2 regions of the Pseudomonas sp. GW821-FHT11D10 genome follow, and region 2 is predicted to be linked to the other one. Evidence: riboswitches for the same ligand, from Rfam matches in the RefSeq annotation. Region 2 holds a riboswitch; the other holds the start of a gene.
What was found. A riboswitch is a leader RNA that binds a small molecule or an ion and turns the genes downstream of it on or off. The one in region 2 is predicted to bind cobalamin.
Positions count from the first base shown of each region.

Region 1: linked by a shared signal. The riboswitch ahead of AC1RT4_RS03885 (CbtB domain-containing protein) and the one ahead of cobO (cob(I)yrinic acid a,c-diamide adenosyltransferase) in region 2 are both predicted to bind cobalamin.

Region 1 is NZ_JBXARR010000001.1:812,383-819,795, forward strand. It holds gene nfuA (Fe-S biogenesis protein NfuA) at 1-551, shown strand, start outside; gene cobM (precorrin-4 C(11)-methyltransferase) at 655-1,401, opposite strand; gene AC1RT4_RS03875 (cobalamin biosynthesis protein) at 1,493-1,906, opposite strand; gene AC1RT4_RS03880 (CbtA family protein) at 1,903-2,604, opposite strand; gene AC1RT4_RS03885 (CbtB domain-containing protein) at 2,616-2,813, opposite strand; cobalamin riboswitch at 2,936-3,157, opposite strand; cobalamin riboswitch at 4,066-4,275, shown strand; gene cobW (cobalamin biosynthesis protein CobW) at 4,375-5,448, shown strand; gene cobN (cobaltochelatase subunit CobN) at 5,452-7,413, shown strand, end outside.
Region 2 is NZ_JBXARR010000003.1:25,279-32,691, forward strand. It holds gene cbiB (adenosylcobinamide-phosphate synthase CbiB) at 1-438, opposite strand, end outside; gene bluB (5,6-dimethylbenzimidazole synthase) at 435-1,085, opposite strand; gene AC1RT4_RS10255 (cobyrinic acid a,c-diamide synthase CobB) at 1,082-2,377, opposite strand; gene cobO (cob(I)yrinic acid a,c-diamide adenosyltransferase) at 2,374-2,985, opposite strand; cobalamin riboswitch at 3,067-3,292, opposite strand; gene AC1RT4_RS10265 (hypothetical protein) at 3,459-4,043, shown strand; gene AC1RT4_RS10270 (PQQ-dependent sugar dehydrogenase) at 4,109-5,422, shown strand; gene AC1RT4_RS10275 (C40 family peptidase) at 5,487-6,023, opposite strand; gene AC1RT4_RS10280 (C40 family peptidase) at 6,243-6,863, opposite strand; gene hda (DnaA regulatory inactivator Hda) at 7,078-7,413, opposite strand, start outside.

The DNA of each region.
Region 1 (7,413 bases), on a different contig from region 2:
ATTACCTGGCCGATCTGCTCTCCAAGCAGAACACCCCGGGCATCGGCATCCGCGTTTTCATCACCCAGCCTGGCACCCAGTACGCCGAAACCTGCATTGCCTACTGCAAGCCGGGCGAAGAGAAACCTGAAGACACGGCGCTGGGGCTGAAAAGCTTCACCGCTTACATCGACTCGTTCAGCGAAGCGTTCCTCGATGATGCCGTCGTCGACTACGCCACCGACCGCATGGGCGGCCAGCTGACCATCAAGGCGCCAAACGCCAAAGTCCCGATGGTCAACGCCGACAGCCCGATCAACGAGCGCATCAACTACTACCTGCAAACCGAAATCAACCCGGGGCTGGCCAGCCACGGCGGTCAGGTCAGCCTGATCGATGTGGTTGAAGACGGCATTGCCGTACTGCAGTTCGGCGGCGGTTGCCAGGGCTGCGGCCAGGCGGACGTGACCCTGAAGGAAGGCATCGAGCGCACCCTGCTCGAGCGCATTCCGGAACTCAAGGGCGTTCGCGACGTGACCGACCACACGCAGAAAGAAAACGCCTACTACTAAGGTGTTCGCTGCGGCATGAAAAACGGCGCCCCGTGAGCGCCGTTTTTTTTGATCGTTCCCACGCTCTGCGTGGGAATGCAGCCCGGGACGCTCCGCGTCCCATTCACGGTCGATAAAGGTGCGCGTGCCCGGCGCGATACAGCGACGACTCACTGAAATGATCGCTGCCCAACACCCGCCCGACCAGAATCAACGCCGTACGCCGAAACCCCTTGGCCGCCACCTTCTCGGCAATATCCTCCAGCGTCCCGACCACCCAGTCCTGATCCGGCCACGTCGCCCGGTGAATCACCGCAATCGGGCAATCCGCACCGTAATGCGGCAGCAGTTCGGCAATGATTTTCTCCAGATGATTGACCCCCAGATGAATCGCCATGGTCGCCCCGTGCTGCGCCAGACTGCCGAGTTCCTCGCCGGCAGGCATCGCCGTCTTGTCCGCATAACGGGTGAGGATCACGCTTTGCGAGATGTCCGGCAGCGTAAGTTCAGCGCCCAACAGCGCGGCGCACGCGGCGGTAGCGGTCACGCCGGGAATGATTTCGAACGGGATACCCAACTCGCGCAGATAACGAATCTGCTCACCAATGGCGCCATACAGGCTTGGATCCCCCGAATGCACCCGCGCCACATCCTGGCCTTTGGCGTGGGCGGTCTTGATCAGGTCGATGATCTGTTCCAGGTGCAGCTCTGCGCTGTTGACCACGGTTTCAGCGCAATGACCTTCCAGCACCGCCGTCGGCACCAGCGAACCTGCGTAGATGATCACCGGGCAGCTGCGGATCAGCCGCTGGCCTTTGACAGTGATCAATTCCGGGTCGCCGGGGCCGGCGCCGATGAAGTAAACGGTCATCGTTGGATCCTGTAAAAAAGGGGCAGGGCAGTGCTTCACAAGCCCTTCAGATGAAGAATGCTCATGATCGAAAGCGGGGATTATCGGGAATTTACGCCGCGCCGGCCAATGCCAGAGTTGCTTGAGCGTACTTTTGCCGCGAAATCAGCAGTTTTGCCGGGCCGCTGATCAACTGTTCGGCGAGCGCCAGCGCGGCACTTTCCGCTACGCCATAACAGCCGGTGCGTTCGAAGGCGATCTGTGAATGATGACTCAAACGTTGCTGATAACTGGCCAGTTCCTCGCTGCTGAAATACAGCAACGGCAGCGCCAGTTGGGCGGCGAGTTCCTGCAAACCGGGTTCGTCGCGCTTGAGGTCGATACTGGCGAGCGCCTTGACCTTCTCAAGATCAATTCGATGCGCCTGCAACGCCTGGTCAAGCAATGCACGCAGCGTGCTGGCCGGGCAGCCGCGCTGGCAGCCCAGGCCGACCACGAAGGTCGGCGCTGCGCTGTCATCGGTCATGCGTGGTACTGACCTTCGCTTTTGCGGCGGAACAACCAGGCGCTGATCAGGCCCAGGGCCAGCCAGAACGCGACGTTGGTCAGCTGCGAAGCGATTTTGAACTGAGCTTCGAGGGCTTCCGGGGCGAGCATCGAATGCACTTCCGGTTGTGGCGCGCCGATCACGTGCGGCACGGCAAGGATCGCCACGCCGAGGATCTTCATCAGCCAGTTACGGCTGAACGCGATCAAGGCCAGGCCGACAGCGGTGGAGGCGGCAGTGCCGATCCACCACATCTGACGCGAGGCCAGATCCGCGGCAGCAGTGCCCGGCAGTTCAGGTGGCAGGCCCATGGTCGGGGCGAGTACGAAGGTCGCATAACCGGCCAGCCCCCAGAGCAGGCCTTGCGAGGTTTTGGTCGGCGCACGCAGGGTGTACAGACCCGCCAGCATCAGGGCAAAACCCACGGCTACGACCAGATTGCCGCCGGTGGTGGACACCACGCGCTGCCAACCGTCTTCCGGCTCCCAGGCTTCGGCATCGTGGGTGTGGGCGGCGGTGCCGGCAGCGTGTTCGTGAACTTCGGCCACCGGCTCGGCTTTCTCGAAGGTTTCGGCCTGCAGAATCAGCGGCGAAACCCAGAAGCTTTGCAGCAACGTCAGGAGCAGGGCGGCCAGAAGGCCGGTGAAACCTGCGGTCTGCGCAATACGCTTGATCATGTCGTCAGGTCTCAGTGGCACGGGAACGCGGCGCTGTGGCGGGTATCGTGGGCGGCGTTGTGCACCGCTTCGATGTGCGAGAAACCGGCGAAATACACGAGGCACGCACCGAGGATCGACGCGCAGACGGCGGCGGTCAGGCGTTGGCTCAGGGTGGTAGTGCTGGAGATCTTGTCCGAATTGCTGCCGGTGCTGCTGATGATCGACATGGCGCTTCCCTCTGGAGTGTCAGCGGGTGAATTGAGCGCATGAAAACCCCTGCGGCCGGGCACGCAGAGGTTCGAACAGCGCCCGCCCACCGCGGGTTTGTTATGTTCAGTGGCGCAAGGATGCGCACTGTGTGTTGCGGGCCGGTCTCCGGGCTCACGAGGGGTTGGCGTCTGGCCGACCTGCAAGCGTCACCTTCCCATGCCTGTGGGCACAGTGGATCTGACGCTTCGCTCGCTTACCGTTGCGGGGGCAGCACCGGACTGACATGGCTTTAGAGTAAAGCACATGATTCACCGGTTTCCCGTTTCACCCTGTGAAGGGCACCCGTAACAAGTTGTGTAGGAGACCATGGGTTGGGGATTTTAGTCAATTTTGTGGGCAGATCCGTTGCTGCGGTAACGGCCACTTAGGGTTCCGCCCTTACGGCGGGTCACTTTTGGCAAACGCCCCAAAAGTAACCAAAAGGTCTTTAACCCTGACGTACGGCCCCTCGCTGAGGCTCGGGGTTCCTTCGCTCCGGGATCGATCCGGGGGCATCGCCTACGGTTTGCTTCGCTGCACCTCCTCTCGATGCATGCGGCTGCGCCGCACGGTCGCTGCGCTCCCACCCCCGGATCAATCCCTCCACTCAGCCTGCCGACGGGCCCTGCGATCAAAAGCTTTACTCGAGCTAACGCTCATCGTTTTGAGTGGGGGGAGCAGGGCGTGTTCGGCTTTGGTTTTGTGGTGGGGTTACCCCTCACCCCAGCCCTCTCCCCTAGGAGAGGGAGCCGATTTGTGGGCTTTTCAAAACTTGAGTTCGACGCGGTATCGCACGTCGGCGAACCTCTCCCAAACCACTCGATCAGTTCCCTCTCCCTCCGGGAGAGGGCTAGGGTGAGGGAGCTCTTGATCTGGCTTTTGCTCTGGCTTTTGCTCTGGCTCTGGCTCTTGATTTTTTGCCCCTTCGGCAGGCCGAGCGGAGGTGTTCATCAGGGGGTAGGCGCGCAGCGCCGTGCGGCGAAGCCGCATACATCGAGAGGAGGTGCAGCGAAGCAAACCGTAGGCGATGCCCCCTGATGGACACCGTAGCGAGGGAACACTGAGCCTAGGCGAAGTGCCGTACGCCGGGGCAAAAGCCTTTTGGTTCCTTTTTGGCGTTTGAAAAAGGGACTCGCTGTAAGAGCGAAACCGCCAGCGGCAGCACCCGAAGCAACGGATATGCCCCCAATCCCAAAATCCACCAACCATTGACCCATCACGAACCCATGCGTAGCCTTGCGCTTTCGAGGTTCTTCGGCCCACGCCGAAGCTAAGAAGGGAACGCGGTCCAAGCCGCGGCTGCCCCCGCAACTGTGAACGGTGCTGTTCGCTGCCACGCCACTGCCAACTCAATCCAGAGCCAGCGGGAAGGCGCAGCGAATACCGGGCCAAGACCCGAACACCGTCAGCCAGGAGACCTGCCTCGTCACAGATTCTCACTTTCAACCGGGCGGGGTGATCCGGTGGCGAACTCTCCAGGCACGCACCCGCGTCGCCGGTCTCGTCCCGTATGCCCGCCACCTTGCCAAAGGGCATCCGATGAAAACACTGGCCAAACTCCCCGTCACCATCGTCACCGGCTTCCTCGGCTCGGGCAAAACCACCTTGCTGCGGCACATGCTCGACAATGCTCAGGGCCGCCGCATCGCGGTGATCGTCAACGAGTTTGGCGAGCTGGGCATCGACGGTGAAATCCTCAAGCAATGCACCATCGGCTGCACCGAAGAAGAAGCCACCGGCCGCGTCTACGAACTGGCCAACGGCTGCCTGTGCTGCACGGTTCAGGAAGAGTTCTTCCCGGTAATGCGCGAACTGGTGGCCCGTCGCGGCGATCTCGACCACATCCTGATCGAAACCTCGGGCCTGGCCCTGCCAAAGCCGCTGGTGCAAGCCTTCCAGTGGCCGGAAATCCGCAGCGCCTGCACCGTTGACGCGGTGATCACCGTGGTCGACAGCCCGGCCGTGGCCGCCGGCACCTTCGCCGCGTTCCCGGATCAGGTCGACGCCCAGCGCAAACTCGATCCGAACCTGGACCACGAATCGCCGCTGCACGAACTGTTCGCCGACCAACTGGCCAGCGCCGATCTGGTGATCCTCAACAAGGCCGACCAGACCAGCCCTGAAGACCTCGCGCGCGTCCGTCTCGAAGTCGCCGAAGAACTGCCGCCAGCAGTGAAAATCATCGAAGCCAGCAACGGTCGTCTGCCGCTGGACGTGTTGATTGGCCTCGGCGCAGGTTCCGAAGAACACATCGACAGCCGCCACAGCCATCACGATCACCACCACGGTGAAGGCGATGACGATCACGACGATCACGATCACGACGCCTTCGACTCGATCTCCATCGAACTGCCGCAAGCCGACGAAAGCCTGCTGCTCGACGCACTGACGCAACTGGTGGTTCAGCACGGCATCCTGCGGGTCAAAGGCTTCGCGGCGATCCCGAACAAGCCGATGCGTCTGCTGATCCAGGGCGTGGGCACGCGTTTCGACAAGCACTTCGACCGTCAGTGGGGCGCCGATGAGGCACGTGTGACGCGTCTGGTGTTGATCGGTCAGGCACTGGACGCGGCCCAGCTCGAAGCGCAACTGCGCGCTGCGCTCAGCGTTTAAGCCATGCACCTGCTCAGGACCCAGCCCGGCGGTTTCGTGTCGGATGACAACATTGCCGACCTTGGACAAACCCCCGCCGAGCTGGTGATCCTGTGCAGCGGCGATTCCAGCCTCGCGCTGCTCGCCGAAGCCGCGCAGCAACTGCCCGAGGATTACCCGAGCGTGCGGCTGGCCAACCCGATGCAGGTGCAGAACCATGCGTCGGTCGACTTGTACGTCGATGAAGTGCTGCGCCACGCCAAGGTCATTCTGATCTCGTTGCACGGCGGCATCGCTTATTGGCGTTATGGCGTCGAGCGGCTGGTCGAGCTGTCCGAGCGTGGCGTGCAGGTGATTCTGGTGCCGGGCGATGACCGTCCTGACCCGGAGCTCAGTGACTTGAGCACCGTGGGCGCCGAGGATCGCGACCGGCTCTGGCAGTTTTTGCGTCAGGGCGGCATGGGCAACGCGCTGGACTTTTTCCGTTGCCTGGCCAATCGCTGGCTGGCGCGGGATTACGTGTGGGGCGAGCCGCAGACGCTGCCGCGCACGGCGATTTATCACCCGAACCAAAACACCGCCGCACTGAGCGACTGGCAAGCCGATTGGCTGCCCGGTCAACCGGTCGCGGCGGTGTTGTTTTATCGCTCGCATTTGCAAGCGGCGAACACGGCGTTTATCGACGTGTTCTGCCAACGGCTTCAGGCAGCCGGACTCAATCCGCTGCCGATCGCCGTGGCCAGTTTGAAAGAGCCCGGCTGCCTGTCGGTGGTCGAGGACTGGCTGGATGAGGTCGAAGCGTCGGTGATTCTGAACACCACCGGTTTCGCCCAGTCCAGCCCGGAAGCACCGCATCTGCGGCCATTCCGTCGAAATATTCCGGTGATCCAGGCGATCTGCGCCCAGGACAACGAACCCGGCTGGCGCGAGAGCGAGCAGGGCCTCGGTCCGCGGGATCTGGCGATGCACATCGCATTACCGGAGCTCGACGGCCGGATCATCAGTCGGCCGATCAGCTTCAAGGACCTGGCCTGGCGCAGCGAGCGCAGTCAGTCCGACGTGGTGTGTTATCGGGCCCAACCCGAGCGCATGGATTTTGTGGCCGAACTGGCGCGGCGCTGGGTCGATCTGGCGCGGGTGCCGAACGCTGAAAAACGCATTGCGCTGATCCTCGCCAACTATCCGACCCGGGACGGGCGCATCGGCAACGGCGTCGGCCTCGACACGCCGGCTGCCGCGCTGAATATCCTGCGGGCGTTACAGGCTGAAGGTTATCCGCTGCCGGCCGAGCTGCCGGACAGCGGCACCGAGTTGATCCAGCAATTGCTCGGCGGCGTCAGTAACGACCTCGATACTCTCGATCAGCGCCCGTGCCAGCAAAGCCTGGCGATGGACGATTACCTGACGATGTTCAACGCACTGCCAGAAGCCAATCGCGCGGCAGTGCTGGAGCGCTGGGGTCCGCCGCAAAACGATCCGATGTGCCGCGATGGGCGAATGATGATTGCCGGTCTGCGGTTTGGCCTGACCTTCGTCGGCATTCAACCGGCGCGGGGTTATCAGGTCGACCCGAGCGCGGTGTATCACGACCCGGATCTGGTGCCGCCGCACGCGTACCTCGCGTTCTATTTCTGGCTGCGCCAGACCTACGGCGCTCACGGCGTGATTCATGTCGGCAAGCACGGCAACCTCGAATGGCTGCCGGGCAAAGGCGTGGGCCTGTCGGAGAACTGCTGGCCGGACGCGCTGCTCGGGCCGCTGCCGAACATCTATCCATTTATCGTCAACGATCCGGGCGAGGGCGCCCAGGCCAAACGTCGCACTCAGGCGGTGATCATCGACCACCTGATGCCGCCGCTGACCCGCGCCGAAACCTACGGCCCGCTGCGCAATCTGGAACTGTTGGCGGACGAGTATTACGAAGCTCAGTTGCTCGATCCGCGCCGCGCCCGTGAGTTGCAGCGTGACATTCTGCAACTGGTGCGT
Region 2 (7,413 bases):
ATCGCTGCCGTTCTCCAGTACCGATTCGGTGGCGGCGCGGGCGACAGCGGTGCTGTCCAGCTCATCGGTCTGACGGCTGACCAGATAGCCCACACGCTTGCGCGCCTCTTCCAGATCATCGGCGCGCAGGGCCTTGGCCACCGGCTCGACGTGCTCACCCAGGCTGCGCATGCCGAGGGCGCAATACAGCGCGAGAATCTCGACGATCCAGCCCACATACGGCGCCCAGGAAAACGCCGTGGCCAGCAGGGTCAGCGGCAACACCGCAATCACCCACGCGGTGACACCATGGCTGCGCCAGCCGCGACCAGCGCTATTGAAACGTTGCTCGATGCGCCCGGCGAAATTGCCGAACGCCACCAGCGGATGCCAGCGTTTCGGTTCACCCAGCAGCGCATCCAGCGCAACCGCGGCGACACTCAACAACGCCACACTCATTGATTCACTCCCCAAAAATTTTCATACAGCAGCTCATTGAGCGGACGCGCCTGCGCCCACCCTTCGAGTACCAGCATCGGCGCCGGATAGAATTCCTTGACCGGCCCCAAACAAAGAACCGCCAACGGCTTGGCCCCGGCCGGCAGTTTCAGCAGATCGGCCAGCGCCTGCGGCTCGAACAGCGACACCCAGCCCATGCCCAGGCCTTCGGCACGCGCGGCGAGCCACAGGTTCTGGATTGCGCAGGACAACGAGGCCATGTCCATTTCCGGCAACGTGCGGCGGCCGAAAATATGCCGCTCGCGATCGTCCATCAACGCAGCGACCAACACTTCGGCGCAGTCGTTGATGCCTTCGACCTTGAGCTTCATGAACTCGTCGCTGCGTTCGCCGAGGGCTTCGGCGGTGCGCACGCGCTCCTCTTCAACAAGGTTCTGGATCTGGCCACGTAGCGCGCGGTCGCTGATGCGGATGAAGCGCCACGGCTGCATCAGGCCGACACTCGGCGCCTGGTGCGCGGCTTCAAGCAAACGGCGCAACAGTTCCGGCTCGACCGTGCCGCCGCTGAAATGGCGCATGTCGCGGCGTTCGGCGATGGCGCGGTAGACCGCTTCGCGCTCGGCGTCAGTGAAGGCGTTGTCGGTCATGGCACCAACAGTGCGGCAATCGCCGACGGATTCGACGGGAAGTAAAAATGCACGTACGAGGCGGTCATCCGCCCTTCCCGGTAAACAGCTTCCGCGCCGCGCCCGCCGTTGGGGCTGTGGCCACGGGCAATCGGTGTCAGTTCGGTGGTGGTCAGGGAATGATGATAGGTGTGGCCGCGCAGCAGGCCTTCCGGCAGGTCGACCTCTTGCAGCGCCAGCGCGGCGAGACGCTTCTGCATCACGGCGTCGCCACTCAACAGGCCGACCAAATCAGCGCGGGTGCCTTCGACATCGGTCAACGAGTCGAGCAGATACAACATGCCGCCACATTCGGCGAGCAGCGGTTTTCCGGCCGCATGATGCGCGCGGATCGCTTTGAGCATGTCGGCGTTCTGCGACAGGGCAACGTGGTGCAATTCCGGATAGCCGCCGGGCAGGTACAAGCTGTGGGCGTCGGGCAATTGCGTATCGCGGATCGGCGAAAAGAAACTCAACTCGGCGCCCATCGCCCGCAACAGATCGAGACTGGCGCCGTAGGTAAAGGCGAAGGCTTCGTCGCGGGCGACGGCAATTCGCACGCCTTCGAGCAGCTTTTCGGTCTCAATGATTTCAGGCGCGGCGAATTCCACGGCCGGTGGCAGCGCTACCTCGCAAGTGCCGGCCAGCGCTTCGGCGGCGGCGTCGAGGCGCACGTCGAGATCATTGAGTTCGCTGGCCTGCACCAGACCGAGATGGCGGCTCGGCAGTTCGATTCCGGTTTCCCGGGACAATGCGCCGTACCAGCGCAGGCCTTCGGTGAGGCTGCCTTCGAGCAACTGCGCATGGCGCGCGGTGCCGACGCGGTTTGCCAGCACGCCGGCGAACGGCAGGTCCGGCTGATAGCGCGCCAGCCCCAGCGCCAGTGCGCCGAAGGTCTGAGCCATGGCCGTGCCGTCGATCACACCCAGCACCGGCACGCCGAAATGCCGGGCCAGATCGGCGCTCGACGGCGTGCCGTCGAACAGGCCCATGACGCCTTCGATCAGGATCAGATCGGCTTCGGCGGCGGCTTCCCACAACAGGCGTCGACTTTCCTGTTCGCCGACCATCCACATGTCCAGTTGATAGACCGGCGCACCGCTGGCGCGCTCGAGGATCATCGGGTCGAGAAAGTCCGGGCCGCATTTGAACACGCGAACCTTGCGCCCCTGATTGCGATGCAGACGGGCCAGCGCGGCAGTGACGGTGGTCTTGCCCTGACCGGAGGCCGGCGCGGCGATCAGTACCGCCGGGCAGTGACGTGGTTGATTCAAAGTTCGACGCCTTTCTGCGCTTTGATGCCGGCCTGGAAGGCATGCTTGATCATGCCCATTTCGGTGACGGTGTCGCCCATCTCGATCATTTCCGGCTTTGCGGCGCGGCCGGTGACGATCACGTGCTGCATCGGCGGACGGGCCTGCAGATCACTGAGCACCTGATCCAGATCGAGGTAGCCGTGCTTGAGGGCGATGTTCAGCTCATCGAGCACCACCAGACCGATCGACGGATCGCGCAGCAGTTCGCGGGAGACTTCCCAGGCCGCTTCGGCGGCGGCGATGTCGCGCTGGCGGTCCTGGGTTTCCCAGGTGAAGCCCTCGCCCATCACATGAAAACGCACTTGCTCCGGGAAGCGGCGGAAGAACAGCTCTTCGCCGGTGCTGTTGCGGCCCTTGATGAACTGCACCACGCCGCACTGCATGCCGTGGCCCATGGCGCGAGCGAGCATGCCGAATGCCGAGCTGCTTTTGCCTTTGCCGTTGCCGGTCAGCACCAGCACCAGGCCGCATTCATCTGGCGAATTGGCGATGCGTTCATCGATCACGGCTTTTTTGCGCTGCATGCGCGCCAGGTGGCGCTCGTCGCGTTCGGGGGAATCAGTCATGGGGGAGCTCTCCGTTGAGGCTGGATAACGGCGGGCAGGCACAAGAATAGACGGCAACAAGCCTGGCATCGCCCACCGTGATGCCGCTGGATGGATCAGGCCGGTCTCCGGGCTCATGAGCGGCTGGTGCCTGGCTGCGCGCCTTCCCGCTTTTACGCAGTGGCATCGGACGCAGCTTTTACTCATTTACCGTTGCGGGGGCAGCGCCGGGATCGTGAGGGTTCATCGCTTGAAGACCCGCCTCACCGGCTTCCCTGTTTCACTCTGTCGACATGCGCCACAGAGCACCTGAAACAAGCCGCGAAGGTTAGAGGGTTGGGGGTGGAGCGTCAATTGAAGAGGGGCTTGTGCGGCGAATAACTGCCGCCGATCAATTAACTGACGCCAATCTTGTGCCACACTGTCAGCAGTGATATCAAAGAGCCATGCTTTTTGACTGCAGAGAGCACATCACAATAACAAGGGAGAGCACCATGCAAGGCATGATCATCAGCAATCCGCGGCTGGAATTCCTGCGCCCGGTGCTGGAACGCTGGTTTGACTGTATCGACCGCTACAACGCCGTGCGCGGCGACAACGACACGCCCTACTGGCACGACGAAAAAGCCAACCTCGGCCTGCTGTCGGCCGCTGCCTGGATGGCCGAACTGGTCACCCTGCGCGACACCGCCACCCGCAAACAAAACGAAGAAGGCGAGCGCAATGCCCGCGCCGACCTGTTTATCGCTGGCGCCGAGGAGCGCGCCTTCATTCAGGCCACCCAACGCTGGCCACGCGTCACCAGCCTGAATCTGACGCAGGCCTTGGCGGATATCACCAGCGATGCCAAGCGCATCAGCTACGCCAGCGACCTGAAACTCGGCTGCCTGTTCGTCGCCCCGCAAAAGGCCCAGCACAGCGCCAGCCCGGAAGAACTGCAGGACATGGTCGACGACCTGCAAAAGGAACACACCTGCGCCGTCGCCTGGTATTTCCCCTACGCCTACCGCAAATTGCGCAGCGAAGCCGGCAACTATCACCCCGGCATTGCCGTGCTGTTCAAGGAAGCCCGCGGCTGAGGGTTGAACCATCGGGCTTGTGCGCTTCTCTATGATTAAGAATGCATTCATAGGGAAGATCAGCAATGCGCAAGCCCCAGCTCGTTTTCGTCATCGTGCTCGCCGGAGGGCTCGCCGCCTGTGGTGAATCCTCCAGCCTGCAAGTCTCCGACGGCACCGGCCCGTCACCCCGGTTGCCCGAACCGAACAAGACCCTGATCCCGACGGTGAACATCGCCCCGGCCATCGGCTGGCCGGCCGGCGCGAAACCGACGACAACGGCAGGCACTCAAGTGGCAGCCTTTGCCGAAAATCTCGATCACCCGCGCTGGCTGTACGTGCTGCCCAATGGCGACGTGCTGGTGGCGGAAACCAACGCCCCGCCCAAACCCGACGACGGCAAGGGCATTCGCGGCTGGGTGATGAAGAAAGTCATGGGCCGCGCCGGTGCCGGCGTTCCCAGCCCGAACCGCATTACCCTGCTGCGTGACGCCGATCACGATGGCGTGGCCGAAACCCGCACGGTGTTCCTGCAGAACCTCAACTCGCCGTTCGGCATGACCCTGGTCGGCAACGATCTGTACGTCGCCGATACCGATCGCCTGCTGCGCTTTAACTACGAACCCGGCGCGACCGAAATCAAGAGCCAGCCGATCAAGGTCGTGGACTTGCCGGGCGGCACGCTCAACCACCACTGGACCAAGAACGTCATCGCCAGCAAGGACGGCAGCAAGCTGTACGTCACTGTCGGCTCGAACAGCAACGTCGGCGAAAACGGCCTCGATCAGGAAGAAGGCCGTGCGGCGATCTGGGAAGTCGATCGCGCCACCGGCAACCACCGGATCTTCGCCTCGGGCATCCGTAACCCCAACGGCCTGGCCTGGGAACCACAAACCGGTGCGCTGTGGACCGCCGTCAACGAGCGCGACGAAATCGGCAGCGATCTGGTGCCGGACTACATCACCTCGGTCAAGGACGGTGGCTTCTATGGCTGGCCGTTCAGCTACTACGGCCAGCACATTGACGTGCGTGTGGAACCACAGCGGCCGGACATGGTGGCCAAGGCCATCGCTCCCGACTACGCCGTCGGCCCGCACACTGCATCACTTGGCCTGACCTTCGCTGAAGGCAATCGCCTGCCGGCGCAGTTCAAGGAAGGCGCGTTCATCGGCCAGCACGGCTCGTGGAACCGCAAACCGCATAGCGGTTACAAGGTGATCTTTGTGCCGTTTGCTGCCGGCAAGCCGAGCGGAACGCCCGTGGATGTGCTGACCGGCTTCCTCGACAAGGACGAGAACGCGCTGGGTCGCCCGGTCGGCGTGGTGATCGACCAACAAGGTGGATTGCTGGTGGCGGATGACGTGGGGAACAAGGTGTGGCGGGTTTCAGCGACCCGTTAATCTGTTGCAGGCATAAAAAACCCGTGGGAGCCATTCAGTTCCCACGGGTTTTTATGTATCTGGATTACGGGTTATGCGCCAGATGCTCCGGCTGCAGAACGCGCTTGGCGCTCAGATAGGCTTTCTGCCAATACGCTTTCGACAGGCTGTCCAGCTTCACCGTGCCACCGGTGGCCGGCGCATGAACGAAGCGCCCTTCCCCAACGTAGATTCCGGCATGACTGACCTGCGAGCCGCCATTGGTGGCGAAGAAGATCAGGTCGCCAGTCTGCAGCCCTTCCTTGCCGACATTCGGCGCCTGCATCACGATCATCTCGCGGGTGGAACGCGGCAGGCTGATGCCGGCGGCATCGCGATAGACAAACCCGATCAGGCCGCTGCAATCGAAGCCCGAATCCGGCGTGTTGCCGCCCCAGCGATAAGGCGTGCCCACCAGCCCGAGCGCGCGAAACAGCACGTCTTCGGCAGCGGGGGAAAAGGCCTGGGAGGATCCGAATACGATCGGAGCGCGAACCACCGGCGCAGGCGGCGGAGTGCGACTGGCGCAGCCACTGAGCAGCGCTGCGAAGAACATCAAGGCAAAGCGGGCCGACATCGTCATATGCAGAACATCCTGATCTGGCTGAGGCTTTGACTGCCGATTCGACAGAAAACAAAACCGCCTGCGTTGGGACGCAGGCGGTTTGCCATCAATATAGATCAGGATTCTAGCGGCTACGCGGCAAACTTCAAGTAAGACTTTAACTTCACCTTGTAAAGTTTAGGTCTATTGCCTCTGAAGGGCCGCATTGTCGCCACGAGCTTGGCGACAAAGGCGTGATTACTTGCGAGCGGTAACCACGGTTGGAGCGTTCGCCAAAGCGCGTTTGGCTTCGATGAAGGTCTTGCTCCAGTAGCTGTCGCCCAGGCTGTCGATGCGAACACCGCCGCTGCGACGAGAGCTGGAATGGATGAACTGGTTGTCGCCCAGGTAGATCCCGGCGTGGCTTACACGACCGCGACGACCATTGGTGGCGAAGAACAGCAGGTCGCCCGGCTCGAGGTTGCTGCGCGAGACCAGCGGCGCATCCACGTTGATCATTTCGCGGGTGGAGCGCGGCAGGTTCATGCCGGCTTCTTCGCGGAACAGGTAGCCGATGAAACCGCTGCAATCGAAACCGGCTTCAGAGGTACCGCCGAAACGGTAACGGGTACCGATCAGGGACATGCCGCGTTCGAGGATGCTGTCGGCCAGAACCGGAAGCTGGTAAGGCTTCTTGCCGTTGAAGTCGGCGAGTTCTTTTTCGGTGTCCAGCTCTTCCTGGTAAATAACGGAAGACTGGGCGGTGGCAGAATTTTTAGCCTGTTGTTGCTGCTCTTGATTAACAGGTGAATGAGCAGCGCAACCGAACAACAGGGTGACGAGTGCGAGAGGCACGAGGGGTGCGAAGCGCTTTAGCATGGGCACGACCGTGGCTGATAGTTGTAAAGAAGCCGAGACTATGCCCGCTATCAGCCTCATTTGCAAATTCAATCGATCTTTTTGTGACTTCTCGGTTTCTCGTTAACATCTAAGCGCTTAAGCCTATTTGAATCGAGACGCAGCCTGCGCAACCCACAGGAAAGCGGGTTTTCTGGCGCCTGAAATATGCCGAAACCGGCTGAAAGCCCCGTTTTTACCAGCCCAGGGTTTCTTTCAGGAAGGGAATGGTCAGCTTGCGCTGGGCCTGCAAAGAGGCCTGATCGAGTTGCTCCAGCAGATCGAAAAGCGCGCTCATGCTGCGGGTACCGCGAGTCAAAATAAAATGCCCGACTTCGTCGGTCAGGTGCAGACCGCGACGGGATGCGCGCAATTGCAGGGCACGCAATTTGTCTTCATCGGAGAGAGGACGCATCTGGAAAATCAGCGCCAGGGTCAGGCGCGATTTCAGGTCGGCGAGTTTGATCGGCAGTTCACGCGGCGAAGTGGATGCCGCGATCAGCAGACGCCGGCCGCTGTCACGCAGACGGTT